Regions from separate parts of the Shinella sp. M31 genome, predicted to be linked through region 4. Evidence: predicted binding sites of a transcription regulator. Region 4 holds the regulator's gene; each other region holds the start of a gene.
What was found. The regulator LexA, encoded in region 4, represses DNA repair genes until DNA is damaged. The targets are predictions, from matches to a motif close to TGTTCNNNNTGTGTTCNG.
Positions count from the first base shown of each region.

Region 1: recA (recombinase RecA) is a predicted target of LexA. The motif match lies at 1,665-1,682, and genes of this name have one in related genera.
Region 2: ACOZKU_RS06760 (ImuA family protein) is a predicted target of LexA. The motif match lies at 3,312-3,329, and genes of this name have one in related genera.
Region 3: ACOZKU_RS25700 (ribonuclease) is a predicted target of LexA. The motif match lies at 5,402-5,419, and genes of this name have one in related genera.

Region 1 covers NZ_JBLZPH010000104.1:25-7,893, forward strand. Annotated here, with positions in the region: partial or broken gene ACOZKU_RS17935 (pseudouridine-5'-phosphate glycosidase) at 1-580, opposite strand, end outside; gene ACOZKU_RS17940 (carbohydrate kinase family protein) at 627-1,574, opposite strand; gene recA (recombinase RecA) at 1,809-2,894, shown strand; gene alaS (alanine--tRNA ligase) at 3,259-5,919, shown strand; gene ACOZKU_RS17955 (GGDEF domain-containing protein) at 6,032-7,264, shown strand; gene ACOZKU_RS17960 (SulP family inorganic anion transporter) at 7,261-7,869, opposite strand, start outside.
Region 2 covers NZ_JBLZPH010000046.1:7,349-15,217, reverse strand. Annotated here, with positions in the region: gene ACOZKU_RS06770 (error-prone DNA polymerase) at 1-1,077, opposite strand, end outside; gene ACOZKU_RS06765 (Y-family DNA polymerase) at 1,074-2,585, opposite strand; gene ACOZKU_RS06760 (ImuA family protein) at 2,506-3,261, opposite strand; gene ACOZKU_RS06755 (ATP-dependent helicase) at 3,481-5,550, shown strand; gene dinB (DNA polymerase IV) at 5,552-6,640, shown strand; gene ACOZKU_RS06745 (hypothetical protein) at 6,926-7,129, opposite strand; gene ACOZKU_RS06740 (carbohydrate kinase family protein) at 7,580-7,869, opposite strand, start outside.
Region 3 covers NZ_JBLZPH010000159.1:13,388-21,256, reverse strand. Annotated here, with positions in the region: gene ACOZKU_RS25720 (DMT family transporter) at 1-215, shown strand, start outside; gene metF (methylenetetrahydrofolate reductase [NAD(P)H]) at 701-1,606, opposite strand; gene ACOZKU_RS25710 (ArsR/SmtB family transcription factor) at 1,608-2,609, opposite strand; gene ettA (energy-dependent translational throttle protein EttA) at 2,794-4,443, opposite strand; gene ACOZKU_RS25700 (ribonuclease) at 4,643-5,386, opposite strand; gene ACOZKU_RS25695 (alpha/beta fold hydrolase) at 5,560-6,519, shown strand; gene ACOZKU_RS25690 (DMT family transporter) at 6,516-7,460, shown strand; gene ACOZKU_RS25685 (CaiB/BaiF CoA transferase family protein) at 7,629-7,869, shown strand, end outside.
Region 4 covers NZ_JBLZPH010000095.1:12,221-20,089, forward strand. Annotated here, with positions in the region: gene ACOZKU_RS16080 (ComEC/Rec2 family competence protein) at 182-2,710, shown strand; gene lexA (transcriptional repressor LexA) at 2,853-3,581, opposite strand; gene ACOZKU_RS16090 (beta strand repeat-containing protein) at 4,147-6,984, shown strand; gene glp (gephyrin-like molybdotransferase Glp) at 7,147-7,869, opposite strand, start outside.

The DNA of each region.
Region 1 (7,869 bases), on a different contig from region 4:
CCGGGAAGATGGGGCTGTCATAGGTGACGACCGGCACGCCGCGGGTTTCCAGAACTTCCAGCGTCTTCGGAATATCGAGGATCGCCTTGGCACCGGCGCAGACGACGATGACGCCGGTGCGCGAGAGTTCATCGAGGTCGGCGGAAATGTCGAAGGTTTCTTCGGCCTTGCGGTGCACGCCGCCGATGCCGCCGGTCGCAAAGACCTTAATGCCGGCGCGGGCGGCACCGATCATCGTGGCGGCGACGGTGGTGGCGCCGGTGCGGCGCTCGGCGATTGCAAAGGCGAGGTCGGCGCGCGAGAGCTTCATGGCGCCCTGCGTCTGGGCAAGCGCTTCCAGCTTTGCCTCGTCGAGGCCGATATGCAGCACGCCGTCGATGACCGCGATGGTCGCCGGCACGGCGCCCTGTTCGCGAATGATGCGCTCTACGCTGCGCGCCATCTCGAGATTGCCCGGATAGGGCATGCCATGGGTGATGATCGTCGATTCGAGCGCGACGATCGGGGCGCCGCGCCCCTTGGCGGCGGCGACTTCGTCGGAATACTGCATCGGCAGAAGGGGAGAAACGGGTCGGGTCATGCGATGTCCTTACAAAATCCTGGGAGGAAATTCGGGCAAAAAAGTCTCATGACAGGATTTCCGCCTGCGGCACAAGCGAAAGTGCGGCAGCAAGGGCCGCCTGCGACATTTCTTCGGCGACGGCGAGCGGCGAGCGCACGGTGATAGTCGCCGCTGCCACGCCGTGGCGGAGAGAACCCGTGATACCTTTGCCGGAGAGCACGGCGTTGAGAAAGCCGGAGGCAAGCGAATCGCCCGCGCCCGTGACATCGCCGAGTTCAGGGATTTCTGGAGGAAAGATCGATGCGGCCTGCGTCTTGTCGAAGGCGATGACGCCACGCCCGCCGCGCGTCACGACGCCGGCGGAAAGTCCGGCGGCACGCAGGATTTTTGGCCAGTCGGCCGGGTCTTGCGCATCCTCTCCCGTCAGGGCGCGCGCTTCCGCCTCGTTCATGAAGAGAAAGGCGAGGGCATCGAGGCTTTCGCGGAACCGCACCACCTTGGCCGGCGAAATGGCGATGCCGGCGAGCGGTACGGCCGCTGCTTTGGCCGCTTGCGACATCGTGAAGAGCGTGTCGGCGGGCAGATTGGCGTCCGTCAGGATCAGCCCCGCCGCCGCCATCGCCTCGCGCATGGCGCGCTGCCGCAGCCGGCGCGGCGAAAACAGCCGGTAGAGATCCATATCGGCAAGCGCGATGACGAGGTTGCCGTCCCGCTCGATGATCGCCGTGTAGCTCGGCGTCGCCCGGTCGAGGAAGATGAAAGGCGTGTCCTCGACACCGGCCGCCTCAGCCGCCGACGCCACGATATCGCCGTCCGCGTCACCGCCGCGTGGCGAGACGAGCCGCACAGCATGGCCGAGCCGGGCGAGGTTGCGCGCCGCATTGAACGCGCCGCCGCCCGCCTCGACGAACCAGCTGCCGGGATTGCTTGCCCCCGGCGCCGTCTCGCCGGCAATGCGTCCGCGCCTGTCCACATGGGCGCCGCCCATCACCAGAATCGTTTTGTTCGTCATCGTCTTCCTTACATCCGGCAGGCCGATTCGTGCGGATCGCGCTCCGTCGGCTACCGATTTGTTCCTGTTCCTGCGCCAGCCTTATCAACTTGAAACGAAAATAGAACACACCATCGATTCACAAAAATATTCAAATGGATGAATGCATCTTGTAAAACGAGAACAAAATGTGTACATACGGTTCATCGACGGCTTCGTTGCCTGTCTTGCTTCAATAACCTAAAGGTGGACCAAATGGCACAAAACACTTTGCGGCTCGTAGAGGAAAAATCAGTGGATAAAAGCAAGGCACTCGAAGCGGCTCTCTCTCAGATCGAGCGCTCGTTCGGCAAGGGCTCCATCATGAAGCTCGGCGGCAAGGACAGCGTCATCGAGGTCGAGACGGTTTCGACGGGCTCTCTCAGCCTCGACGTGGCGCTCGGCATCGGCGGCCTGCCCAAGGGACGTATCGTCGAAATCTACGGTCCGGAAAGCTCGGGCAAGACGACGCTGGCGCTGCAGACCATCGCAGAAGCCCAGAAGAAGGGCGGCATCTGCGCTTTCGTCGACGCCGAACACGCGCTCGATCCGATCTATGCCCGTAAGCTCGGCGTCGATCTGGAAAATCTCCTGATCTCGCAGCCCGACACCGGCGAACAGGCGCTTGAAATCACCGACACGCTGGTGCGCTCCGGCGCCATCGACGTGCTGGTCGTCGACTCGGTTGCGGCGCTGACGCCGCGCGCCGAAATCGAAGGCGAGATGGGCGAGAGCCTGCCGGGCCTTCAGGCCCGCCTGATGAGCCAGGCGCTGCGCAAGCTCACCGCCTCGATCTCCAAGTCGAACACCATGGTCATCTTCATCAACCAGATCCGCATGAAGATCGGCGTCGTTTACGGTTCGCCTGAGGTGACGACGGGTGGTAACGCGCTGAAGTTTTACGCCTCCGTCCGCCTCGACATCCGCCGTATCGGCGCCGTCAAGGAACGCGATGAAGTCATCGGCAACCAGACCCGCGTCAAGGTCGTCAAGAACAAGATGGCACCGCCCTTCAAACAGGTCGAATTCGACATCATGTATGGTGAAGGCGTCTCCAAGACGGGCGAACTCGTCGATCTCGGCGTCAAGGCCGGCATTGTCGAGAAGTCGGGCGCCTGGTTCTCCTATAACAGCCAGCGCCTCGGCCAGGGCCGTGAGAATGCCAAGACGTTCCTGCGCGACAATCCCGATGTCGCCCGCGAGATCGAAACGACATTGCGCCAGAATGCCGGCCTGATCGCCGACCGCTTCCTGGAAAACGGCGGGCCGGACCCGAACGACGGTGGCGACGGCGAGCCCTGATTGCGCCGCGGCGGCTGAACGGGCTGTCGCAAATGCATGCCGCGGTTTCTTGAATGCGGCATGGGCGGATTGAAAACGTGGAAAACCGGCCTCTTCTTCGCGAAAGGCCGGTTTTTTGACGTCTGGACAGGGGCGGGGGCGGGCGATAAAAGCCTTCAGTTCTCGCGCGCGCCCGCGTTTTCGGCCTTTCCCCAGGGAATGCCGGCAGGTGCGTGCAGTTTCGACGGAATTCGCGGATGGTGGCCTTTTCAGGCCTCCGGCGGGCACTCCGGCCGGCGGGGCGGTTTCGCATCTGCTGAACAGAAATTTGGTGGATGTTGCGCCCCGGCCTGGAGCGCAGACAGTGGCAAGGTAAGGACGCGATATGAGCGGCGTGAATGAGATCCGGTCGACTTTCCTCGACTATTTCCGCAAGAATGACCACGAGGTCGTGTCCTCCAGCCCGCTCGTGCCGCGCAACGACCCGACGCTGATGTTCACAAATGCCGGCATGGTGCAGTTCAAGAACGTCTTCACCGGCCTAGAGCAGCGTCCCTATTCGCGCGCCGTGACCGCGCAGAAATGCGTGCGCGCCGGCGGCAAGCACAATGACCTCGACAATGTCGGCTACACCGCACGCCATCACACCTTCTTCGAGATGCTCGGCAACTTCTCCTTCGGCGATTATTTCAAGGAACGCGCCATCGAGCTGGCCTGGAACCTGATCACCAAGGAATTCGGCATCGACAAGAAGCGTCTTCTCGTCACCGTCTACCACACCGACGACCAAGCCTTCGACCTCTGGAAGAAGATCGCCGGCCTGACCGACGATCGCATCATCCGCATTCCGACCAGCGACAATTTCTGGGCGATGGGCGATACCGGCCCCTGCGGCCCGTGCTCGGAAATCTTCTACGACCACGGCGATCATATCTGGGGCGGCCCGCCCGGCTCGCCGGAAGAGGACGGCGACCGCTTCATCGAGATCTGGAACCTCGTCTTCATGCAGTTCGAGCAGGTGACGAAGGAAGAGCGCGTCGACCTGCCGCGCCCGTCCATCGATACCGGCATGGGCCTTGAGCGTGTGGCGGCCCTGCTTCAGGGCAAGCATGATAACTACGATATCGACCTGTTCCGCGCGCTGATCGACGCCTCCGTCGAGGCGACCGGCGTCAAGGCCGAGGGCGAAGCCCGCGCCAGCCACCGGGTCATCGCCGACCATCTGCGTTCCTCCGCGTTCCTGATTGCCGACGGCGTGCTGCCGGCCAAGGACGGCCGCGGCTATGTGCTGCGCCGCATCATGCGCCGCGCCATGCGCCACGCGCAGCTTCTTGGCGCCAAGGAACCGCTGATGTGGAAGCTGCTCCCGACGCTGGTCGGCGAGATGGGCCGCGCCTACCCCGAACTGCAGCGCGCCGAAGCGCTGATTTCCGAGACGCTGAAGCTCGAGGAAACCCGCTTCCGCACCACGCTGGAACGCGGCCTCAACCTGCTCTCCGACGCGACCTCGACGCTCACCAAGGGCGACATGCTGGACGGCGAGACCGCCTTCAAGCTCTACGACACCTATGGTTTCCCGCTGGACCTGACGCAGGATGCGCTGCGCGCCCGCGAAATCAACGTCGATCTCTCCGGCTTCACCGATGCCATGGAGCGCCAGAAGGCCGAAGCGCGCTCGCACTGGGCCGGCTCCGGCGACAAGGCGATGGAGACGATCTGGTTCGAGCTCAAGGAAAAGCTCGGCGCGACGGAATTCCTCGGCTACGACACCGAGACCGCCGAAGGCGTCGTCCAGGCGATCGTGCGCCATGGCAAGGCGGTCGACAGTGCCGCAGCCGGCGAAGAGGTGCAGATCGTCGTCAACCAGACGCCGTTCTATGGCGAATCCGGCGGCCAGATGGGCGATACCGGCATCATCTCGTCCGACAATGCCAAGCTCACCGTTTCGGACACGCAGAAGAAGGGCGAGGGCGTCTTCGTTCATGTCGCGACCGTTGCCGAGGGCACGCTGAAGGTCGGCGATGCCGTCGCCTTGAATGTCGATCACGCCCGCCGTTCGCGCTTGCGCGCCAACCATTCGGCCACGCATCTGCTGCACGAGGCGCTGCGCGAGGTGCTCGGCACCCACGTTGCCCAGAAGGGCTCGCTGGTGGCGCCCGAGCGCCTGCGCTTCGACGTCTCGCACCCCAAGCCCATGACGGCCGATGAACTGCGCGTCATCGAGGACATGGCCAACGAGATCATCGTGCAGAATTCGCCTGTCACCACCCGCCTGATGACGGTCGACGACGCGATTGCCGAGGGCGCCATGGCGCTGTTCGGTGAAAAATACGGCGATGAAGTGCGCGTCGTTTCGATGGGCCAGGGCGTTCGCGGCGCCAAGGCGAACCGCGCCTATTCGGTCGAGCTGTGCGGCGGCACGCATGTGTCGTCCACCGGCGAAATCGGCCTCGTGCGCATCCTTTCCGATAGCGCCGTCGGCTCCGGCGTGCGCCGTCTGGAAGCCCTGACGGGCGAGGCGGCCCGCGCCTATCTCGCCGAGCAGGACGAGCGCGTGAAGGCGCTGGCCACCACGCTGAAGGCCCAGCCGGGCGAAGTGCTCGCCCGTGTCGAGGCGCTGGTCGACGAGCGTCGCAAGCTCGAGCGCGAACTGACGGAGGCCAAGAAGAAGCTCGCGCTTTCCGGCGGCCCGTCGGGTGGCGACGACGGTGTTCGCGAGGTTGCCGGCATCAAGTATCTCGGCAAGGTCGTCACCGGTGTCGAGCCGAAGGATCTGAAGAGCCTGGCGGACGAAGGCAAGAAGAGCCTCGGCTCCGGCGTCGTCACCTTCGTCGGCGTCTCGCCGGACGGTAAGGCGAGTGCCGTCGTGGCCGTCACGGACGACCTGACCGGCCGCTTCAGCGCGGTAGACCTGGTGCGCCGCGCCTCCGAGGCGCTCGGCGGCAAGGGCGGCGGCGGCCGCCCCGACATGGCGCAGGCCGGCGGTCCCGATGGCTCCAAGGCTGCGGATGCCGTAGACGCGGTGGCTGCCGTCATCGCCGGCTGATCGGGCGGTCAAACATCCTTCATCGATACGGCGGCGGGCTTTTGGCCCGCCGTTTTGTTTGCGAAGTCTTCAAGCTTTGCGCCTAGCATCTCCCCCGTGCGGGGAGCGTGTTTTGATTGAAAATATCGTCAGCATTTCAACCTTGATGATCTGTACCTTCCTGTCGACCATGGTCGTCGGGATATTCATGTTGCAGGTCTGGCTGACCGACCGGCGCCATGCGGCGGCAGGCTACTGGTGTCTGTCCATGTGGGTTGGCTCGCTCTGCACGCTGCTTTATGCGATGCGCCCCATGGGCTATCCGATGCTGACCGTCGGCGTTGCCAACATGCTGGCTGCGCTGGGCTATGCCCTGATGTGGGCCGGCTTTCGCGTCTTCGAGCGGCGCGCAGCCTCTCCGCTGGTCGTGGCGGCGGGGCCGGTGCTGTGGAGCCTTGGTTATCTCTTCGTACCCGCCATCACCGAAGACGTGAACAACCGCATCATTCTCTCGTCGTTGATCATCACGGCCTATTCGGTGTGGATCGGCCTCGATCTCTGGCGCGGGCGCGGCGGCGAGAGGCTGCCGAGCCGCACCATGTCCGCCGTCTTCTTCCTGTCGCACGGCATCATCTATTCGCTGCGCATCCCGATGGCCATCGTTTCGCCGGCGCCGCTCGGCAATGGCACGGCGCATTCCGCCTGGTTTGCGCTGTTCACGCTGGAACTCTTCGCTCACACGATCCTCGCCGCCATCGCCATGCTCGTTCTTATCAAGGAGCGCGGCGAGGCGCTCTATCGACAGGCGTCGCGCACCGACGCGCTGACAGGCATCGCCAATCGCGGTTCGTTCTTCGAGGACACGCGCATCCATCTTGCCGGACGCAACGACGGCACGCTGATGATCTTCGACCTCGACCGCTTCAAGGCGATCAACGACACGCATGGTCATGTGGCGGGCGATGCGGTTCTCAAGCGCTTCGCGGTGCATATCTCGGCCTCGCTGGAGGAGGGTATGCTGTTTTGCCGTTTCGGCGGGGAAGAGTTCGCGCTTTTTGCGCCCCGGCACAATATATCGCGGGCGGCGCTCTTCGCTGAACGGCTGCGGCAGGAGGTTGCGGCGCTCACCATCCTGAGCGAGGGGCGTGAGATCGGCGTCTCCGTCAGCATCGGCCTTGCCGATGTCGCGACCTTCGGCGCGGATTTCGACCGTCTGCATTCAGCCGCCGACGGGGCGCTCTATGCGGCGAAGGAAGCCGGACGCAACTGCGTCATGCGGGCAGCACCGGCCGCCGTGCTGTCCGGTTTTGCCGAGCGCATGTGCAAGCCCGCCGCCCGTCCCACCGGGGTCGCCGTCGCAGGTTAGGCAGCCCCGATCCGCTCCAGCGCATCGCTTGCCGCATTGGTGAAGATGACATGGTCGTGCAGGCCGTGCGCTTCGAGAAGACGGCGCATGTCCGGCTTCAGGCCGGCAATGTAGATCTGGACACCGGATCTGGTAGCCTTGCGCACCAGTCCTTCGATGACGCTGGCGGCGGTGGAGTCGATCAGCGGAACGTCGGTGCAATCGAGCACGAAGTTGCGCCGCTGGTCGGCGATACGGTCGAGCACGGAGCCGACGCTGGCGGCCGCACCGAAGAAGAACACGCCACTGATGCGATAGACCACGGTATCGGGATCGTCCGCCACGACCGGCCGCTCCGATATGCTGCCATCGTCCTTGCCGGCGTTTTCGACGGCGCGGACAAGGCGCGGCACGCTTTCCTCGCGGATGTCGACCGCCTTGCCCATGCGGTCGATGAACAGCACGGCCCCAAGCAGGAAGCCGACGACGATGCCTTCCGTGAGATCGCGGAACACGACGAGCAGGAAGGTGACCGCGACGACCGCCGCGTCGCCCCGCGAGGAGCGGATCAAGGCGGCGATGGCCGGGCGCTCGACCATGTTGAAGGCGACCACCGCGAGCACGCC
Region 2 (7,869 bases), on a different contig from region 4:
GAAAAGCAGGTCGTTCGTCTCGGGGTCGATGGAGGTGATGCCGAGAATATAGCAGACGGCTGAATTCGCGGCCGAACCGCGCCCCTGGCACAGAATGCCTGCGGACCTCGCATATTTGACAATGGAAAACACCGTCAGGAAATAGGGGGCGTATTGCATCGCTTCGATGAGATCGAGTTCGTGCCGGACGATCTTCAGGGTCTTGGGCGGCAGTCCCTCAGGGTATCTGTCGGGGACGCATTGCCAGACATAATGCTCGAGCGAGGCCTGCGCATCCTTGCCGGGAACGATGGCCTCCTCGGGATACTGGTAGGTCAACTCCTCGAGCGAGAATTTGCAACGGGCGACGATCTCCATCGTGCGGGCCAGCGCATCGCGATAACGGGGAAAGAGGCGCTCCATTTCCTCGGGTGGCTTCAGGTAGCGGTCGGCATGGCGCTCGCGCTCGAAGCCGACATCGTCGATTGTGGTGTTGGTCCTGATGCAGCTCACGACGTCCTGCAGCTGGCGCCGATCAGGATCGTGAAACAGCACATCGTTCGTCACCACCGGGCGCACGCCGAAGCGGGTGGCGAGGTTCGACAGGTTGTGCAGTCGCAACTGGTCGCGCGGCCGCCGGCGTAAGGTGAGCGCCATATAAGCGCGGTCTCCGAAAATCTCCGCCATCTTGCGGAGCTGCACCGCGCAGGCTTCGTCCGGCAGCCCGGGAACTAGCACGCCGATCAATCCCTCCGCATACCGGGCGACATCGTCGAGATGGAGAATGCAGTTCGCTTTTCCGCCTCTGGATTTGCCAAGGGTGAGAAGCCGGGTCAGCCTGGAATACGCGGCGCGATCGGTCGGATAGACGAGGATCGACATGCCGTCCTGGAGGTCAAGACGACAGCCGACGACCAGACGGATGTTCGTCTCGCGTGATGCCTCGAGCGCCCGGACGATGCCGGCAAGCGAATTGCGGTCGACCACGCCGAGCGCGGGAATGCCGAGCGCCTTTGCCGTCTGGAAAAGCGCGTCGGCCGATGATGCCCCGCGCAGGAAGCTGAAATGTGTCGTGACCTGAAGCTCGGCGTAGCTCATGCGAAGATCCCATGCATGAACCAGCGGTGAGAGCCGGTTGCCGGATCGACACCGTCACCGCTGCGGAAAATCCACAGCCGCTCGCCACTCTCGTCCTCGACGACAAAGTAGTCACGCACCGCATCATATTCCGCGTCGCGCCTCCACCATTCTCCGAATATCCGCTCTGGACCGTCGGCGCGCTTGACGCGTCGGCGCTTGCCCCGCCAGGTGATCGACACTGGCGGGTGGTCGGGCATCAGCGCGATCACCTCGATGAGCTCCGGCTGGGCGAGGAGGCGGACAGGTCGGGGCCAATGCTGGGTCCAGGTCGCGCCGACTGCGGCTGCTGCTGGGTCGAGCCGCTGCACGCTGCGCTCCGGAACGTCGCTTGCCACCGGCGTCACGCGGTAGACCCGCTGACCGCGGTTCGCGAAAATATCGATCAGGGGGACGACGTCGGTAACCTCCTCTTCGACCAGTGAGGATGCCTTTTGAACCTCCTCCAGCGGCTCGCTCATGGCGGCGACGAGCGATAGCCGCTCGATGCCGAAACCTGGTTCGATCTTTTCCGTCCGGTCGCGCAGGAGCTTGGTGAGCCAGGCGACATCGCGCGACGGCTTGGCCGTGCCGGCGCGAATGGCCTGCCTCGTGCCGTCAACCTTCTCGACGATCAGGTCGGTGCGGCGGACGCCGTGACCCCTTTTCTGCAACTCGCCGACGAGCTTCCGCGCGAGATCAGCGACGTACCGGTTGATCGTCTCGGCAGCACCGATCGGCTCGGCGAACGCCTTGCTGACCTCGACGATATCCGGTGTGCGGATGGGATCGATGGGCTCGGGCATGCGTCCATACATCTGGTCGAGGCGGCGGCCGATTTCAGGTCCGAACCGAAGGGCGAGGGGGGCGCGCGCCGTTGCCGACAGCTGGCCGATAGACTGGAACCCCAGCGTCCTGAGATCCGAGACGACCTTTTCCGGCAGGCGGAGCAGGGAAATTGGTAGGCGTTCGACAGCGCGCGCCGTCTCGCCCTTCGGCACGATGAAAGTTTCGCGCGCGATCGCCCGGGCACAGGCACGTGCCGCGCCCCAAGTATCGGCGATGGCGACACGGGCCGTCAGCGACTTGGCGCGAAACCGGTTGGCCGTTGCGGTCAGCATGTTTTGCTCTCCGCCCTGCAGATGGTCGGCGCCTTCCGTATCCATCACTATCCCGTCGGGCGCATCGATCGCAACGAGGGGCGAATATTGCGTCAGCGCCCAGAGCGTGATGCGTTCAAGGGCAGCGGCGTCGGCCGCCGAATCGGCATCGACCAGCATCAGATCGCGAAACAGCGCCTGTGCCTTTGCCGCCGGCATTCCGACCTTCACGCCCACTTTCCGCGCTGCCGCATCGGCCGCTGCAACCCAGCGCCGAGAACCGCTTTTTGCGATGACGGCGATCGGTTTTTCAGCCGGCAACGAAGGATCGGCCCGCCTGATCCTGTCGGTGGGCAGGTCCGGTAGATAGATCGATACGACCCGAGGCATCACAGGCTCCAACGATAAACTCAGCGCACTCGCCCGCTTTCACGCGCATCAATTCCAGAAGCCAGTTTGGCCGTCCGACGCAGGGGACCGGCAGTTCCTCTGAGGGAAGCACGCTTACCCGCCATCGCGTGGTCGAGGCGGTCGGCTGACCATAGTCGGAGGCCTCTGTCGGCCGACGCCAGCGCCGGACCACCAGCGCCATCGTCCCGGTCTTTTCGGCGGCAAGCTGCAGCCGTCGGCTCGCCACCATCGGCAGGCGCACAAGTTCGGCGACGACAGCGCCGAGCCCGCCATAGGCAAGCGCTTCCTCGGCGTTCGCCAAGACATCTTCCTCCTTGTCGCTCTCGACGAAATAGACGCGGTCGGGATGAAGCCCCGCCTGGGCCAGCGCAGGAAAAAACAGGTCCGGTCGCGTCATGCACCAGACGATCGGTCCTTTAGTGCGCGCCGCGACGCCGGCGGCGAAGAGTGCGGCGGCCGCGCCGTCGATCGTGCCGGGACCACCGCCTGCGACCTCATGGAGCGCGCCATAGGCAAGGCCGGCGCCGGGAAGGGATGCGTCGATCTTCGGCACCCCGAACGGCAGAGCCGACCGCACGCGTGCTGCACCCCCTTCCAACAGGCGGATGCGCTCGCGAAGCTCGACAAGCAAGGGATTGAGTGCAGGCTCCGACACGGTAGAAATGACGCTCCTTCAGGGGTTTCCAGCAGCTGACTAAGCTGATACGTTCCTTTTTTGTTCCTAACGCTTTTGCGAGTCAATCCACCTAAAAAAGCGTTCCCGGCCATGACGGTCGCCCTGGACCGAGCGCGCCGCGCGATTCCATAAGGCCGATCAAAGGGATGGGTGAAGGGAACAGAACAGGAATTTTTTCTTAGGAAAATTTGGGGTTAGATGACGGCAGCCTATCTGGAGAAACTGAACGACCGCCAGCGCGAGGCGGTCGAGCATGGCGTCGGCCTGACCGACGGCACGATCGGCGGCCCGCTGCTGATCATTGCCGGTGCTGGCTCGGGAAAGACCAACACGCTTGCCCACCGTGTCGGCCATCTGATCGTCAATGGTGCGGATCTGCGGCGCATCCTGCTCATGACCTTCTCACGCCGGGCGGCATCCGAGATGGTGCGCCGCGTGCAGCGCATCTGCCGTCAGGTGCTCGGCGACAAATCCGCCGTGATGACGGATGCCATGGCCTGGGCCGGCACCTTTCATGGTATCGGTGCCCGGATCCTGCGCATGTATGCCGAGCAGATCGGTCTCAATGTCGATTTCACCATCCACGACCGGGAAGACAGCGCCGACCTGATGAACCTCGTTCGCCACGAGCTTGGTTTCTCCAAGATGGAAACCCGGTTTCCGACCAAGGGCACCTGCCTTGCGATCTATTCGCGCGTGGTCAATTCCGAAAGCTCGATCAATGAGGTTCTGAAATCGTCCTATCCCTATGTCATGGGTTGGGAGGAGCAGTTGAAGCAACTCTTCGCCGGCTACGTCGAGGCAAAGCAAGCGCAGAACGTCCTCGATTACGACGACCTGCTGCTCTACTGGGCTCAGGTCATGTCTGACCCGGAGCTGGCCGATGATATCGGTGGCCGGTTCGATCATGTTCTTGTCGATGAATACCAGGACACCAACCGCCTGCAGGCCTCTATCCTGATGGGGCTAAAGCCCGGCGGCCGCGGCCTGACCGTCGTCGGCGACGATGCCCAGTCGATCTATTCGTTTCGGGCGGCGACGGTGCGCAATATCCTCGATTTCCCGAAGGAGTTCTCGCCAAAACCGGCCGACGTCATCACGCTCGACCGCAACTATCGTTCGACACAGCCAATCCTCGCCGCGGCCAATGGCGTGATCGATCTCGCCCGCGAACGGTTCACCAAGAACCTCTGGACGGACCGGGAGTCCGAACAGCGGCCGATGCTTGTCACGGTGAAGGATGAGGCGGACCAGGCCAACTACATCGTCGAGCAGGTTTTGGCGAACCGAGAGATTGGCATGACCTTGAAGCAGCAGGCCGTGCTGTTCCGGACGTCGAGCCATAGCGGTGCGCTGGAGGTGGAATTAACCCGCCGGAATATCCCCTTCGTGAAGTTCGGCGGCTTGAAGTTCCTCGACAGCGCGCATGTGAAGGACCTGCTTGCGACGTTGCGCTTTGCGCAGAACCCGAGAGACCGCGTCGCCGGCTTCCGCCTCCTGCAGATGCTGCCCGGAATCGGACCTCAGACGGCTGGCAAGATCCTCGATACGATTGCCGTCGATCCCGAGCCGCTTCAGTCGCTTGCGGAAATTCCGCCACCGCCGAAGACGGGCAAGGATTGGCCTGCGTTTATCAGCTTGCTCACAACCCTCCGCAAAACCGAGGGCGGGTGGCCTGGAGAAATTGGTCTCGCGCGCCTCTGGTACGAGCCGCACCTTGATCGCATCCATGAGGATGCCGATACCCGCAAGGCCGACCTCAGCCAGCTCGAACAGATCGCCAGCGGCTATCCAAGCCGAGAGCGCTTCCTGACCGAACTCACCCTCGATCCACCCGACGCCACTAGCGATCAGGCCGGTGTGCCCTTGCTCGATGAGGACTATCTGATCCTTTCGACGATCCACTCCGCCAAGGGCCAGGAATGGCGGTCGGTGTTCATGTTGAATGTCATCGATGGCTGTATTCCATCCGATCTCGGTGTCGGTACGACTGCCGAACTGGAAGAGGAGCGCCGTCTGCTCTACGTCGGGATGACACGGGCGCGAGACAGTCTCTCCCTGATCACGCCGCAACGTTTCTTCACGCACGGACAAAACAGCCAGGGTGACCGGCATGTCTATGCCTCGCGCACGCGCTTCATCCCGGCAACACTCTTGCAGTTCTTCGAGGTGACGAGCTGGCCAAAGGTCTCGGCCGCCGCCAGCGAGCGCAGCGCCAAGCAAATCCGTATCGATGTTACCGCCCGCATGCGATCGATGTGGACATGAGATGAGCCAGGACGACGCCACACCGACGCGAAAGATCATCCATGTCGATATGGATGCCTTCTATGCGTCGGTCGAACAACGTGACAATCCCGAACTGCGCGGCAAACCGGTCGCCGTCGGAAGCCCCGCGGCACGCGGCGTCGTCGCGGCCGCCAGCTACGAGGCGCGTGCCTTCGGCGTGCGCTCCGCGATGCCATCGGTCACGGCGGCGCGCCAATGCCCCGACCTAATCTTCGTCACGCCGCGCTTCGACGTCTACCGAGCGGTGTCGATGCAAATCCGTGAGATCTTCGCCGAGTACACGCCGCTGATCGAGCCGCTGTCCCTCGACGAAGCATATCTTGATGTGACGACCAACCTGAAAGGCATGCAGATCGCCAGCGAGATCGCTGCGGAAATCCGCGCGAAGATCAAGCAAACGACGGGCCTCAATGCGTCTGCCGGGATTTCCTACAACAAATTCCTGGCCAAGATAGCTTCCGACCTCAACAAGCCGAACGGACAGGCCGTGATCACGCCGAGGAACGGTCCGGCCTTCGTCGAAAGCCTACCGGTGAAGAAATTCCATGGCGTCGGCCCCGCGACGGCAAAGAGAATGGCCGAGGTCGGCATCGAGACAGGCGCCGACCTAAAGGCGAAATCGCTGGAGTTCCTGACAGAGCACTTCGGAAAATCGGGAACCTATTACTTTGGCATTGCCCGCGGCATCGACAACCGGAGGGTAAATCCGGACCGGGAGCGAAAGTCCGTCGGCGCCGAAGACACGTTTGCGGTCGACGTCGAGGACATCGAAAAGGCCAAACGTGAACTGGAGCCCCTGGTCGCGAAGGTATGGCGGTATTGTGAGAGCCACGACATCGGCGCGAAGACCGTCACGTTGAAAATCCGCTTCGCCGATTTCCAGATCATCACGCGCAGCCGGACGCACTCGGCAGGTTTCCACGACGACAATGCTATCCTGGCCGCGGCCCAGGCCTTGCTCGAAGGCGAACACCCGTTCCCGAAAAAGGTTCGGTTGCTGGGCGTTACGCTTTCGAGCCTGGGGCAGAAGGAACCTTCTGCCACCTCTCAGCTTGAATTCCACCTGTAGAAAGACGCAATCAACGTTGTCGACGCGGCCGACGCTCTACGCGATTGAGATACGACCGAGGAGCTGCCTGCGATGTGCAACCGTTCACCATCCGCGTTTCCCCCGCCGGGGCCGCGGCGCATTTCGGGACCGCGAACATCGCCCAATCGAACGCGCCCGATGAGACGTATCCTGGGTCACCAGGTTTGGTGGTCCGCCACGAGGATGGCCGATCGGTCATGCCATCGATGGTCTGGGGCCTTCCAATCCGGCTGAAAGGCATGAAACCGGACGCGAAACCAAAAGCTAGTCGCCGCTCTTCCCTAATCCCGATAGGCCATCAAGACGACCGACAGTAATGGCCAGCGCTCGAATTGCATCCATCGTCGTGGCAAGCCCCTGCATGAGCATGGCGATGTCCTGCTCCTCATTAAACTTACCCATCTCCTGCGCTCGACGCCGCAGGGCGGCACTGTCAGATTCCAAGCGAGTTAAAAGATCGTCGTCCATGGTCCCCTCTCTCAAGAGCCGTAGGCAGCTCTGTTTGGATGTTTCGGAGCTTCTGAATTTACCGTTGTCTCGCCTTCCTTAAGGTCGGGCTTGTCGGCGGAACCCGACACACGATCGGAAGTAACGCCTCCTTCGGATGGCTTCGGTTGCTTATGTTCCCTCGCCGCGGGATGTGTCCCGTCAGAGATGCTGCCAGGGTGAGGGTCTTCAACGACCGGCGTGGGTAGTACGGTCTCACTGTCATCAGGCTTCGTCATGGCGTTCTCCTTATCCAGGGAGAATGCCGCATGACCTCGCCGGTTCCGCCGGGATTTAAGGGGCAAGCGGCCGACCCGTTGGAAAGCGACGAATCTCCTACTGCTCGCGGCCATTGCGACGGCGACCACCGGTGCAGGGCACTGATAGAGCTTAGATGAGAAACGGAAAATTTAACGCTTATCGAATGGCCACTCAGGTCGGGTCGTCAGCCTTTTTCAGAAATTCCAAAACCTCATCTTTGGTGGGCATCGCCCGCCCGGCGCCCTTGCGTGTGACAGCTACCGCGCCATAGGCATTGGCGATACGGCAGCAGTCGGGATCGGTAAGGCCCGTGACGCGGCCATGGATATGGCCAGCGGCGAAGGCATCCCCTGCGCCGACCGTGTCAACTACCTCGACTGGGAACCAGGGCGCGCGCGCTGTTTTGCCGGTCCGGTAAAGGCAGGACGGCTTTCCGTCGGATCCCTTCATCGCCACGCGCC
Region 3 (7,869 bases), on a different contig from region 4:
CCTACGGCTATATCCTGTTCTTCCGGATCATGGCGGCGGCGGGCGCCACCAACACCTCGCTCGTGACCCTGCTCGTGCCGCCCAGCGCCATCATCGCCGGCATGCTCTTCCTCGGCGAAACGCTGACGCCGCTGGGTATTCTCGGCATGGCGCTCGTCCTTTTCGGCCTGGTGGTGCTGGACGGCCGCGCCATCGCACACCTGCGTGGCCGCTAGCGACTCACCTCTTGGGGGAACAAACGATTATCCCGACCGTTTCGTTAAACTGCCCGGATCGCGACGCCGGCCTGCACCATTATGGTAAATGAACACTGTCGACACTCGTCATCCGGTAAGGATTGTGAATTTTTTGTGGCACACACAATAAAGGAGAAAATTCAGCAGGTTAGCTCTGTGTATAAACGTCCGGCGCAGCCCGGATGTTGCAACGCAGCAACAAAATGCCTTTCCAACACGCTTTTTTCGGTCGTAATATTGGACCGTCAACGCAAGGAGGTCAGCCATGGGACTCACACATTCCTTGAATGTTCTGATGATCGGTGCAGCGTTCCTCTTCGTCGCCACCATGATTTTCATCTAGGCGACCCAAGCGCAGTCAGAGAGGTCAGGGACAAAAGCAACAAACCCTGCCGAACCTATCAAAGAAATGCATGGCCCCGGAGACGGCGCCATGCATTTTCATTTGTGGCTTCGAGAAAGCCTCAGGCGGCAGCGCCCGTTACCGGCTGCCGGTCGCTCCGGGCGAAACCGACGCCATCGCAGACGGCCGAGACCATGGCGGCGCGGTTCATCGTATAGAAATGGAACTCCGAAATGCCGCGGGCGATAAGGTCTTCCACCTGGCGGATCGCAAGCTCGACGGCGACGGCGGCGCGTTCCTGCGGCCGGTCGTCATAGGGCCCGAGACGATCGGCGAGCCAGCCGGGCACGCTTGCACCACAGAGGCCGGCGAACTTCTGGACCTGACCGAGATTGTGCACCGGCAGGATGCCCGGCACCACGGGAATGCCGATGCCGGCCTTGCGCACACGCTCCAGATACCGCTCGAAATCGTCGTTTTCGAAGAAGAACTGGGTCAGCGCGCGCGTCGCACCCGCATCCACCTTGCGCTTCAGCATATCGACATCGGCGGCAACGTCGGGGCTCTGCGGGTGCTTTTCCGGATAGGCGGAGACGGAAATCTCGAAATCGCCAAGGCCGCGCAGGCCGGCCGTCAGCTCGGCCGCATTGGCATAACCGCCGGGATGCGGCTGGTAGGGCGTGCCGACGCCACCCGGCGGATCCCCGCGCAGCGCCACGAAATGCTTGACGCCGACGGCCTGGAAATCGGCCACGACCGCATTCACCTCTTCCTTCGTCGCACCGACGCAGGTGAGGTGCGAGGCGGCCGGCAGGCCCATCTTGAGAAGCTGGCGAACGGTTGCGAGCGTCGGCACCCTGGTGGAACCGCCGGCGCCATAGGTGACCGACATGAAACCCGGATCATAGGCCGAAAGCGCGGCGGCCACCTCCCGAAGCTGTCCCTCGGCTTCCGCAGATTTCGGCGGGAAGAACTCGAAAGACAGGCGGATATCCTTGCGGGCCGGGATGGCGGTCGCCTGGGTCATGTCAACTCCTCCTGCGGATGGCAATGGGGTCGGCCGCCCGTTCGCGGGTATCGCGGGCAAGCCAGATGGTCACGGTGAGCGCATCGGCGGCCGAATGCGCGGGCTGGAGATCGACGACCTCCTCCACGGCAAGGCCCGCCTTCTCCAGCCATTCGGACATCGTCTGGTGCGAGAAGCCGAGGCGGATATGGGCGTGCTCGTCGCGCAGGTGTTCCAGCGCGTGCGGGGCAAGGTCGATGATGGCAAGGCGGCCGCCGGGCGCCAGCATGCGCGCGGCCTCGCCGACGGCCGCTTCCGGCTCGTCCAGGAAGTGCAGCACCTGATGGATCGTCACGACGTCGAATTCGTCGCGCTCCAGCGGCAGGTTGAAAATATCGCCATGACGGATGGACGCCTTGGTGATGCCGGCGCGATCGAGATTGGCGCGGGCAACTGCCAGCATGTCGCGGCTGGCGTCGACGCCGACGCCGCGGCGGTAAAGGCCCTCGAAGAGCTGCAGGATGCGCCCCGTGCCCGTGCCGAGATCGAGGAAAGCGTCGACCGGCTCGGTGCCGATCATCGCGGCAAGCTTCGCCTCGACCTCGGCCTCGCTGACATGCAGGCGGCGCACCGCATCCCATTCGGCCGCGTTGCGGCTGAAATAGGCCTGCGCCTTGTCGGAGCGGATTTTTTTCAGGGCGCGCAACCGTTCATCATCGCGGGCGAAAACCGCGTCGGTCGGTTCGGATGCGTCCAGCAGCTGGCGCACCAGCGCGACGGCCGGGCCGCCCTGGCTGAGGCGGAAGAAGGCCCAGGCGCCCTCCTGATACCGATCGACGAGGGCCGCTTCGGCGAGCAGCTTCAGGTGGCGCGAGATGCGCGGCTGGGACTGGCCGAGAATGTCGGTGAGATCCGTTACCGTCAGGTCGCCATGTGACAGGAGCGCAAGCAAGCGAAGACGCGTCGGCTCGCCCGCCGCCTTCAGGATCTCCACGATGTCATCCAGTCCGAGTTTGTCGCCCATGATCTTTCCAATCAAGACATAAAGATATGTTTATGTGATTAAGCCGTACAGCGCAAGGCAAAATCCGTGTCGCCGATCTTTCCATCAACAGGCCCAAAGAAAAACCCCGGCAAGCCGGGGTTTTTCAGGAGGAGCGAACAAACGCGCCCGTTTTGGCGACGGCCGGCTTTCGGCCGCATTACGATCAGCGCGTCAGGCGCTTGTAGGCCTGGCTGCCGGGGTTGAGGGCATCGGGGCCGAGACGGCGGACCTTGTCCTCTTCATAGTCTTCGAAGTTGCCTTCAAACCATTCGACATGGCCGTCGCCTTCGAAGGCCAGGATGTGGGTCGCCAGACGGTCGAGGAACATGCGATCGTGGCTGATGATGATCGCGCAGCCGGCGAAGTTTTCCAGTGCGCTTTCCAGCGCACCCAGCGTTTCCGTATCGAGGTCGTTGGTCGGTTCGTCGAGCAGCAGCACGTTGCCACCGGCCTTCAGCATCTTGGCGAGGTGCACGCGGTTGCGCTGGCCGCCCGAGAGATTGCCGACCTTCTGCTGCTGGTCGCCGCCCTTGAAGTTGAAGGCGCCGCAATAGGCGCGCGAATTCATTTCGAACTTGCCGAGCTTGACGACTTCCGCACCGCCGGAGATTTCCTCCCAGACGGTCTTGTTGCCGTCGAGCGCATCGCGGCTCTGGTCGACATAACCGAGATGCACGGTATCGCCGATGCGGATCGTGCCGGCATCCGGCTTTTCCTGGCCGGTGATCATCTTGAACAGCGTCGACTTGCCGGCGCCGTTCGGGCCGATGATGCCGACGATGCCGCCCGGCGGCAGCTTGATCGACAGGTCGTTGATCAGCGTGCGGCCCTCGAAGCCCTTGTTGATGCCTTCCAACTCGATGACCACATTGCCGAGGCGCTCGGAGACCGGGATGATGATCTGCGCATCGCCGGGCCGGATGTTCTCGGCCGCATCGACCAGCTGCTCATAGGCCTTGATACGGGCCTTGGACTTGGCCTGGCGGGCCTTGGGGCTGGAGGCGATCCATTCCTGTTCGCGCGACAGCGCCTTCTGGCGGCCGGCTTCCTCGCGGCTTTCCTGCTGCATGCGCTTGGCCTTGGCCATCAGATAGGCCGAGTAGTTGCCTTCGTAAGGAATGCCGCGGCCACGGTCGAGCTCGAGAATCCAGCCCGTCACGTTGTCGAGGAAGTAGCGGTCGTGGGTGATCATCATCACGGCGCCCGGATAGTCGCGCAGGTGCTTTTCCAGCCAGGCGATGGTCTCGGCGTCGAGGTGGTTGGTCGGTTCGTCGAGCAGCAGCAGGTCCGGTTGCGACAAGAGCAGGCGGCAGAGCGCGATACGGCGGCGTTCACCACCCGACAGCAGCGTGACGTCAGAATCCTTGGGTGGGCAGCGCAGGGCTTCCATCGCCATTTCGACCTGCTGTTCGAGGTCCCAGAGGTTCTGGCTGTCGATGATGTCCTGGAGCTTGGCGCCTTCGTCCGCCGTCTCGTCGGAATAGTTCATCATCAGTTCGTTGTAGCGGTCGAGCACGGCCTGCTTGTCGGCCACGCCTTCCATGACGTTCTCGAAGGCGGTCTTGGCCGGATCGAGCTTCGGCTCCTGTTCCAGGTAGCCGACGGTCGCGCCTTCGGCGAGCCAGGCCTCACCGGTATATTCCTTGTCCTGACCGGCGATGATGCGCAGCACCGTCGACTTACCGGCACCGTTCGGGCCGAGGATACCGATCTTGGCATCGGGATAGAACGACAGGTTGACGTTCTCGAGGATTTTCTTGGCGCCGTAGGCCTTGTTGAGCCCCGACATATGATAAATGAACTGGCGTGCCATGCGAACGTGCTCCGGATCGGACGAATTTGCCCGCTATGTAGGGTAATTCTCCGCCCGCGGCAATCAGCGAAAGCCGCGGCGCACAGGCGAATGGCAATCCGCCACCCCAAAGCGAGGGCCGATATGCAAACTCCGCCTCGCCATCCGGGAAACAACGCGACGACCGCCACACATGCGCCGTCCGGCGCCGCGGCGGCCCCTAACCCGCCTGCGCCATGCCCGTCGTGCCTTCCGTGCAGCGCGACGTCGTGGGCGAGGCACCGCCGATCAGGGCCTCCAGCGTGCCCTCACCCGCCGCAAGCCCGATGGTGAGGCCGATGACGATGGGCTTGCCGTCGGCACCCTTGCGGCAGCTGAGCCGCACGCGTTCGCCGGCACCGGGGCCGAAAGCCTCGTCGAAGGCGACGCGGACCTCCGCCAGCGTCACCGCCGCTCCGGCCTTTCCGCCGAAAAGGGCCGGCACCGGCGAGGCGTTCAACGCATCGAGCAGGTCCAGCGAGCGGCTGTAATAAGCCTCTGCGGACGGTGCGACGCAGCTGCCGCTCCTCAGCCATTGCCGGCGGTCGAGGCCAAGCTTCGCGGCGGGCATGGCGACGAGCAGGCGGTCCTTGGTGGCCGACGCCAGAACGATCTCCGGCAAGTCCGTCCACTTGCCCTTGCGCGCCTTCTGCTGGAGCGCGGCATCGATACCGCAATAGCTTTTCCGTGCCTGGAAGCGGCTCACCAGCAAGAATTGCTTCGACGCCATCGTGAAACCGCCGCAGCCGCGGCTTTTCGGCCGCGCCGCGCAATAGCCGGGCTGCCAGCTGACGGACAGGACTTCCCGCGCGCCCTTTGCCGGCGCGGACTGCGCGGCGGCGGGTTGCGAGAGACCGAGGCAGGCGAGAAGCAAGGCGACAAAGGAGACGACGGCTTTGAACGGCAAGGCAGCATTGGTCATCATGACAGGCTCCCGAATGAGAACAAAACAAGATCATTTACAACCAAGAATCAAGAAAGTGCAACCGAAAATCGGATAAATCGCGAAATGCGCGAGCCAAATCAAAAATACACGCCGCATCCCATTGTCTTTGCATTGCAAATCGCGTTGACCTCTAGGAAATGGAGGATGGGGCCGTGTTTTCAGAGGCAGAGACGCTCAAGAGCGCAACCGGCGCCACGCTTGCCCTGCGCCACGAGGCGGCGCGCGGCGAGGCGCGCGGCATCCTGCTTCTGAGCCACGGTCTTGCCGAGCACAGTGCGCGCTACGCCGCCTTTGCGGCGCGCATGGCGGGCGAAGGGCTGCATGTCTATGCGCATGACCATCGCGGCCACGGCTTCACGACCGCGCCGGATGCGCCGCTCGGCCAGTTTGCGCCGCGCGACGGCATTTCGCGGGTGATCGCGGATATGCGCGCGGTTCGCGACCATGCCGTTTCCCGTCATCCCGGCCTGCCGGTCGTGCTTTTCGGCCATTCGATGGGCGGGCTCATGGCGCTCGCCTTCGCAGAGGCCCACCCGGCCGATATCGATGCGCTTGCCGTGTGGAATTCCAATCTCGAACCGGGTTTTGCCGGGCGGATCGCCCAGGTGGTTCTTGCTGCCGAGCGCATGCTGAAGGGCTCGGACGTGCCGAGCGGCATCCTGCCCCGCCTCACCTTCGCCGCCTGGGGCGACAAGATTGCCGGCCACCGCACCGCTTTCGACTGGCTGTCGCATGACACCGCAGAGGTCGATGCCTATATCGCCGATCCGCTGTGCGGTTTCGATATCAATGTCTCCATGTGGATCGATATCTTCGCCGTCACCTTCGCCGATGCCTCGGCTGAAGGCCTTGCCCGGCTTCCGAAAAACCTGCCGATCAACCTCGTCGGCGGGAACGAGGATCCCGCCACCGATTTCGGCAAGGCGACGCTGGCTTTTGCCGAACGACTGAAAAAATCACGGCTTGAGGACGTCACCACAACGGTCTATCGCGGAATGCGCCACGAAACGCTGAATGAAAGCCCTGCCCTGCGCGATCCCGCCATCGAAGCCTTTGCCGGCTGGTGCCGGCGGGTCATCGCCGAAAAGCGGCGGAGTCCGGAACACACATGACCCCATCTGCCATCACGCCACCGCGCCAGGAGATCGGCTTCGGGCTCGCCCTCATGGTGCTCTCGGTGCTCATCTCGCCGATCATCGATATTTTCGCCAAGCTCGCGGTGACCGCCGTTCCGGCAACCGAGATCACCTTCGTGCGCCTGCTGTTCCAGATGACGGTGCTGGCGCCGATCTGTCTTTATCGCGGCACGCTGCTCGCCGTGACCTGGCGCAAGATGGCCCTGCATGCCGCCCGCGGCCTGCTGATGGCGATCACCATGATCAGCTTCGTCACACCGCTCGCCGTGATGGAGGTGGCCGATGCCATTGCCATCTTCTTCGTCGAGCCGATCATCCTCACCATTCTCGGCGCGATCGTCCTCAAGGAAACCATCGGCTGGCGGCGCTATACGGCGTGCGGCGTCGGCTTCTTCGGTTCCATGCTGGTCATCCAGCCGAGCCTGGAGGAAGTGGGCCTGATCGCGCTGCTGCCGGTCGTCGCAGCCTTCTCGCTCGCCCTGTTCTTCCTTCTGACGCGCCTCGTCGCGCAGAAGGAAGATCCGTGGTCGATGCAGTTCTATGCCGGCCTCTGGGGCGCGCTTTTCGCGGGGTTGCTGCTTTTCTTCGGCAGCCGCGCCGGCATCTCCTTCCTGACGCCCGTCATGCCGAATATGCAGCACACGCTCTATATCGCGGGCGCGGCCGTCGCCGCCACCATTGCCGGCGTGCTCGGCGTCTATGCCTATCGCTCGGCGCCGGCCTCAACGCTCGCACCGCTGCAATATCTCGAGATCGTCTCGGCGACGATCTTCGGCTGGTGGGTGTTCGGCGACTTGCCGGACGCGCTGAAATGGCTCGGCATCGCCATCATCATCACATCGGGCCTCTACGTGATCTGGCGCGAGCGGCAACTCAACAAGACGGGGGCAGCGGCACCCGTTTCCGCCCCGATCTGAGGAAGCTCGGCCGGCTCTCGCTCGGGCAGGCATCAAGTCAGTCTCAGGCGTCATGATCTCCCCCCGGCCTGCGGCTTTCGTGCCTGCCGGCTTTTTGTTATCCAAGGGAAAACGGGCGAAAAGCCCGACGGCCGGCTGCTTTGCGCCGGTCACGAGGAGGAGTACACGATGGAGAAGTCGAACCTGCCGCTGTCGGGCATCAGGGTCATCGAACTGGCGCGGGTCCTGGCAGGCCCCTGGGCCGGGCAGATGCTGGCCGATCTCGGCGCCGATGTCATCAAGATCGAAAACCCCGACGGCGGCGACGATACGCGTGCCTGGGGCCCGCCCTTCGTCACGGGCAAGGACGGCGAAAACCTCTCTGCCGCCTATTACCACTCCACCAATCGCGGCAAACGCTCGATCAGCG
Region 4 (7,869 bases):
ATAAGCGTTCCGGCAACGCAATATCTACCCTTTCGACGAAGTTGCAAGCAACCTGTGCGCGTGCCCGCGCAATTGCGGAGGGCGCATCCTATCTTGCTGGCTTAGTATTTTTCCCGCCTACTGTTGATTGAAGTTTTTTGTCGTCGATTGCATTATGGTGGCAGAAAAAGGGGCCGGGATCATGGCCGGGGTGAAGGAGGCGGAGAAACGGGAGGCACTGCGCGAGGCCGACGCCTGGCGAACGTTTTCCGACGTCCCATCGCCACCGATAGCACTCGATGACGTGCAGCACGGGGGCGCGTTGCCTGCCGCTCTGAGACGGATCGAAAGCCGGCTTCGGCACGCCGTTCTTCCACCAAAAAACATGCACGCCGCCTTTGCCGAGGAACGGGCACACGGTCATTTCTTTCTGTTCGTACCGGTCTTTCTCGGCGCGGGAGCCGCTCTCTGGTTTGCTGCTCTTTCCGATCCCTCCGTTCTCGCTCTTTTTGTTCTCGCCTGTGCCACCTTCTGGCCCGCCTGGCGCCTGCGCCACCGGGAGGATTGGCGGGCGCTTTCCGCCGGGGCTGCGTTTCTTGTGCCTGTCGGCATGCTGCTTGCAGCCTTCGAAAGCGCCCGGCTCGATACCGTCCTGCTCGACGCACCGGTGACCACGCAGATTACCGGCCGCGTGCTGTCGCGCGAAAGCGACGAGCGGGGCGCTGTCCGCTACCGCATCGCGCTGACGGCGACACAGGATCCCATCCTAAAGCGTGCACCCAGTGTGGTGACGGTTCTCGCGCGCAACCGGCACGAATCGATCCCGATCGGCGGTGGCATTGCAGGCCGTGCACGGCTCAATCCACCATCCGGCCCCGCTTTGGCCGGGCTCAACGATTTCGCTTTCGATGCCTATTTCGCCGGCAATGGCGCGGTTGGTTATTTCTATAAGGCACCGCAACAGGTTGCGGCGAAACCGGCGGGTCTTGAGGAGCGGATCCGGCAGGAGATCGCGACATGGCGCAACAATCTGACCGAGCATATCCGCGGCCGGATCGGCGGCGATGCAGGCGCCATCGCCGCCGCCCTGGTGACGGCCGAACAGCGTGCGATCAGCCCGGAAACGGTGGAGGCGTTGCGGCAGGCGGGGCTCGCCCATGTGCTGGCGATATCCGGGCTCAACATGGTGCTGGCGGCCGGCACGTTTCTCGTCGGCGCACGCATGCTGATGGCGCTGATCCCCGGTTTTGCCGAGCGATATCCGGCAAAGAAAATCGCCGCCGCCGGGGCGCTCGTCATGGTGACGCTCTATATTCTCGTCTCGGGCGGGGCGCTTTCGGCGGTTCGGTCGTGGATCATGATCTGCGTCATGCTCGTCGCCGTGCTGTTCGGCCGGTCGGCGATCAGCCTGCGCAATGTCGCGCTCTCGGCCATCCTCATCCTGGTGATTACGCCGTCGGCGGTCACCAATCCCGGTTTTCAGATGTCCTATGCCGCAACGCTGGGGCTTGTCGCCGGCTATGCGGCATGGCGCGAGCGGCCGGTGAAACGGGAGAGCCGGGGCGGGGTGTTGCCGGCCGCCGGCGGTTCGGCCGGCCGCTTCCTCGGCGGATTGGTGCTCTCCTCGCTGATCGGCGGTTTTTCGACGCTGATCTATTCGATCGGCCACTTTAACCGGATTCCGGCCTATGGGCTGGCGGGCAACCTCCTCACCATGCCCGCCATCAGCGCCATCGTCATGCCCTTCGGCCTCGTCGCCGTGCTGCTGATGCCTTTCGGGCTCGATGCCATTCCCTTCGCGATCATGGGCAAGGGGATCGAGTGGATGATCGCCCTGTCCAACTGGGTGGCGAGCTGGAAGGGCGAGATCGTCACCGGCCGCATCCCGTTCGCCGCCTTTCTGCTGATCGGGTTCGGCGGCGGGCTCGTCTGTATCCTCAGAACGCGCCTTCGCCATGCGGGAACATTGCTCGTGCTGATCGGCATCGCCGTCGCATTCCGGCCCGGTGATCACAGAAGGCCCGAGGTTCTGGTCTCGGAAGACGGCCGCCTCGTCGCCATCCTGCGCGAGAGTGGGGTTGCGACGAACCGTGCCCGCCCGCCGGATTTCGTCTATGCGCAATGGCGCCGGGCCCTGCGGCTGGACGAGGTCGTCAAGCCGACGATGCGAAAGACCGCCGGGCTGACGGTCGAAGTACAGGATGCTGCTGACGAAACCACGAAAAAACGAAAATCGCCACGCCACAAGGCAAATCGCGAAAAGGCGAAAGCGGCCATGCTGTCCGCGCTCGACGCGGCGGCAAAGCAGGCGGGTTTCGTCTGCGAGACCAAGGCTTTCTGCGTGGCCGTTTCACCAAACGAATGGCGTATCGCCACGCTGGAAGACGTCGCGTTCCTCGGCACGGCCTGCGATCTCGCAGACCTCGTCATCACGCAGGTGCCGCTTCGCACCGCTGCGTGCCGCTCCGGTGCAAAGCTCATCACCGCCCGACACCTGCGGCGAACCGGAGCCCTGGAGATCATTGCCGCCGAGGAGGAAAATGCTCCCTTCATGCTCGAAGCCAGCATCACGCCTGCCGTTGAAACGCTGGATCGCCCGTGGTCGCGCCACCGCACCTATGACTGGCGAACCGGAACTTACACCAGCGGCAACGCCGAGGGAGACCGTCGCCAAAGCGGCGCTCACGGCGGCTTCATTGACGTCGAGGCGATCAGCCCGAGCGATTTTTGAGCTCAACACCTCGTTGGCCGGTCCGGCAAATCCAGTCCTAGAACCGCACAGGCTCGGCGCCTTGATGAAGGCGCACAATCCAGAAAGCAGGTATGCACTCTCAGAGGCGCGCTATAGCACGAGCGCCTCCGGCAGGGTTCGCTTAGTTGTAACGCCGGATAAGCCCGACCAGCTTGCCCTGGATCTTCACGCGATCCGGTCCGAAGATGCGGGTTTCATAGGCGGGGTTGGCGGCTTCGAGCGCGATGGATGCACCCTTGCGGCGGAAGCGCTTCAGCGTGGCTTCCTCGTCGTCGACGAGCGCCACGATGATTTCCCCGGGATTGGCGCTGCTGGTATCGCGAATGATGACCGTGTCGCCATCGAAGATGCCGGCTTCGATCATCGAATCGCCCTTGACCTCCAGCGCGTAGTGAGCTCCGCTACCGATCATTTCGGCCGGGACGGTGATGTCATGCGTGTTGTTCTGAATGGCGGAGATCGGCACGCCCGCGGCGATACGGCCCATGACGGGCACGGAGACCGAAGACGACATGACGTCTGATTGCGGTGTTGCGACCCGGTGCGGGGGCGTCGGTGCCGCCGGCTGTTTGCCGCGGCTGCCTTCGACAACGGTGGGTGAAAAGCCGCGACGGGGCTGCTGGCTTGCCGAATAGGCTTCGGGAAGCTTGATGACCTCGAGCGCCCGCGCCCGGTTGGGCAAGCGGCGAATGAAGCCGCGCTCCTCGAGCGCCGTGATGAGACGATGGATACCGGATTTGGAGGCGAGATCCAGCGCGTCCTTCATCTCGTCGAACGACGGCGGGATGCCGGATTCCTTCATACGCTCGTGAATGAACAGGAGCAGTTCCTGTTGTTTGCGCGTCAGCATGGCCTCTCCACCGAGAATCGTGAAACAAATCCAGAACAGACACTATCTGTTCCATATGTGTTCCGCAAGGGGCCGCTGAAACAATATGGCGATGAAACCGTGCTCCCGTACTGGCCAAAAGGAACGGCACGGATACCGGTCAAGGGATGCGGGAGGCTTGCCTTGCGCCGTACTAGGGTCCTGTGGGATATCAAATGTAAGAAAAAAAGATAATTATAGAATAAGCTCGGATTCACGCGCGTTCTTTATTTCGAGGCGTCATTGAGAACGACGCGCTCAAGGACTGAAGGAGCACCTCAACGCGAAACTACGTCGCGTTGGGGGAAGGGATTTCCTCTCTGTCTTCTCTGTGAACCGAACCATCTGCGATGGGCAGCTCCTCTATGCAACACGGGCTGACGACACCCGTGTTCCCGACTCCGCAAGCAAAGATGTCGTCTTGTTCACTGGCCTTTCTCTTGTCGAGTGGCCTGATGCGCGCTGTTGAATGCGTTCGCATGAAACCGCGGTTCTACCGAAATCACGCTGAATTCCGATCAATCACAGCAGTTCAGGAGTGTTACCGATGACCGTCACAACCACCTTCGCCACGACCACCACGACCGCCCAGTTCGGGGTAAATACGTTCACGCCGGGTACCCAAATCCTGCCGGACGTGCTGGGACTCGACAATGGCGGCTTCGTCGCCGCTTACAATACCGCAAACGGCAACTTCATTCTCTTGGATTTCTACGATGCCGACTCAAATCAGGTCGGCAGTTTCCGCGTCCCCTATGACGACGCCAACACTGAGCCTCCCGGAAAGCCTTCGCTGACCAAGCTTGCCAATGGCAACGTCTTGGTCGTGTGGGATGACAACAACCCGGCCGAAAGCGAACTGATCGGCCGCATCTTCGACCAGGACGGCAATGCTGTCGGCGGCGAACTGACCCTGAGCGGTCCGTCGATCGCTTTCGAGGACCCGATCACCAGCGCGCTCAGCGGGGGCGGCTTCGTCATCAGCTTTACGTTCGGAGGCAATATCTTCTTCGGCCGCTACAGCGACACCGGCGTCCAGTTGGGCAGCTTCACCCAAGTCAATGCGGCGACCGTCGGCATCCAGAACGACGCGTCCGTCGTCGGGTTGGCCGATGGCGGCTTCGTCGTCACCTATACGGACACCGACCCGGCCAACCAGCCGCTCAGGGCCACGATCTACAATGCCGACGGCAGCCTGCGCACCGCAGACTTCGTGATCGATGGCTTCGGTGACAACACGCAATCAGCATTGGCGGCGCTGCCGAACGGCAATTGGGCCGTGGTTTACACGGACTCCGGCTGGGCAGAAGGCGGCACGCTGGGCAATGGCATCACGCTCGAAATTTTCGACGCCAACGGGGTCGCCCAGACCGGTTTCATCAAGGTCAACACCTCAAGCACCGTAGACGAGGTCGATCCCGACATTGCCGTCCTGTCGAACGGCTTCATCGTCGTCAGTTGGACGCGCCCCTTTAACGGCACTGTCGATGACATCTTCGCCCGCATCTTCGATCAGAACGGCAATGCCTTGTCGGCCAACTTGGCGAGCGAATTCGCAATCGCGGCGGAAGGTCTCGACCGCGACATTCTGTCTGCCCTCGGCATCCTGCAAAATGGCAAATTCGTCACCGTATGGCAGGATAGCGGCGATACCGACGGCGACGCCGGCCGCATCACCGGCGAAGTGAACGAACTGATCCGCACCAGCGTCAGCGACGGTGCAAGCGATACGATCCAGGTCGATTCGCTGCACGACATCGCGTCGGGCAATGCCGGCAACGATACGTTCCAAGGGGGCGGTCTCGACGCCTTTGCCAACGACACGATCGACGGCGGTGCGGATTCCGACCGCATCCTGGCCACCGGCGACATCAGCCTCGTGGACACGACGATCATCTCTGTCGAGGAAATCGAGTTCGAGGCCGTGGCACCGGAAAAGCTCGTCATCGTCCGCGCCGACCAGATCGGAGCCGGCCTTGCAGCCGATCTCGTTCTCGACTTTGCGGCTGTCGGTACGGCTGACCGTTTCCGCGTCGAAATGCGCGATGCCACCTCGGTCGACCTGTCACAACTCCAAGTGCAGGATTTCAATCCCAATGTCGGTGAGGGCGACCGGCTGATCATCCTCGGCGACAACGACGACGAAACGATGCGCGGAACGTCGGTGCGTGACGAATTGTTTGGCACGGGAGGCAACGACGTACTGGACGGCGGCGCGGGTGGCGACTATCTGTCCGGCGGAACCGGTTCCGACCGGGTCACCTATGCCCATGCGGCGGCCGGCGTGGTCGCAAGCCTTTCCAGCCCGGGAGGCAATACCGGTGAAGCGGCTGGCGACACCTACAACTCTATCGAGAATCTCACCGGTTCTGCGTTCAACGACACCCTGACCGGCACGAACGGCACCAACAGCATTCTCGGTGGGAACGGTGACGACAGGATCTCCGGCCTCGGCGGAAACGACAACATCTTCGGCAACGATGGCAACGACGTCCTGCTCGGTGGCGCGGGCGCGGACAAGTTTTCCGGCGGCGCCGGAAGCGATCGGGTGACCTATGAGGATGCTGCCGCGGCCGTGATCGCCAATCTTTCCAGTTCGGGAGGCAACACCGGGGAGGCAGCTGGCGACACCTATAATTCGGTCGAAAACCTAACCGGCTCGGCCTTCAACGACACGCTGACGGGCAATAACGGCACCAACAGCATTCTCGGCGGCAATGGCGCGGACACGATCTCCGGCCTCGGCGGGAGCGACAATTTGTTCGGGCAGGATGGCAACGACACCTTGATCGGTGGGGCCGGCGCCGACGCGTTGTCAGGCGGCAATGGAACGGACAGGGCCTCCTATCAGACGGCCGCGGCCGGTGTGGTTGCAAGCTTGACAACGCCGGCCAGCAATACCGGCGACGCGGCGGGCGACACCTATTCATCGATCGAAAATCTGACCGGTTCGGCCTTCAATGACACGTTGACGGGCAACAGCAATGTCAACGTCCTGATCGGCGGCAATGGCAACGATACGCTGAACGGTCGGGCCGGCAATGACACGCTGACCGGGGGCAGCGGGAACGACACGTTCCTGTTCAATACGGCGCTCGGGGCCGCCAACGTCGATTCCATCACGGACTTCAACTTCGCCAACGACACGATCCAACTGGATAATGCCATCTTCAACGCAATTGTCGGTGTGGGCGTCCTCAGTGCCGCGCAGTTCGTCGCCAATACGAGCGGCACGGCAGGCGATTCCAACGATCGCATCATTTACGAAACCGATACCGGGAAGCTGTTCTACGACAGCAACGGCAATGCGGCGGGTGGATCGGTGCTGTTTGCGACGCTTTCTGCAGGGCTCGGCATCACCAATGCCGATTTCTTCATCGTCTAGAGCAGTTCCGGTTCGCAGGAAATGCTTTAGGTTCTTGTATTACCGCATTTCCAGGCAAAGCGACTTCGCTTCGGCTGGAAATGCTCCAGCGGCGTTGCCGCGAGATAGGATCGGCTTGAATGTTCAAGGCGTCGGATCTTCCGGCGCCTTGCTTCCGGCGGCCTACGGTTCGCGCACCAGCAGCACGTCGCAGGCCGTGCCGGCTTCGACGGCGGGCGCGTTCGGAGGGCGGATGAGCAGGCCTTCGGAGTCGGCGAAAATCCGCATCATGGACGAATCCTGTTTGTCGAAGGGGGTAACGCGCAGGTCACCATCGGGTCCGCGGGTGATGCGGGCGCGCACATAGTCCTGGCGATGGTCGTTTTCCTTGATCGGTACGGCGGTGAACGCCTTGTGAATGCGGTCTTTCGCCGGCAGGTGGGCGAGGCAACGCACCAGGGGCTCGAGGAAGAGCAGGGCGCAGACGAGGCTGGAGACGGGATTGCCGGGAAGGCCGACGATCCTGACATCGCCGAGGCGCCCGACCATCAGCGGTTTTCCGGGGCGCATGGCGATGCGCCAGAAGTCGAGTTCCATGCCGGCTTCGCCGAGCACGGGCTGGACCAGATCGAAATCGCCGACCGAGGCGCCGCCGAGCGTGACGAGCACGTCGATATCCAGCGCGAGGGCCTTCTGCACGGCTTCGAGGATCGCCGGCTTGTCATCGCCGACAATGCCGAGGTCAATGATCTCGGCGCCGGAGGCGCGCGCGATCGCGGAGACGCCGTAGGTGTTGGAGGCGATGATCTGACTTGCGCCGGGCGGCGTGCCGGGCGTGACAAGCTCATCGCCGGTGGCGAGCACGGCGATGCGGGGACGGGCATAGACCGTAAGCTCCGCATGGTT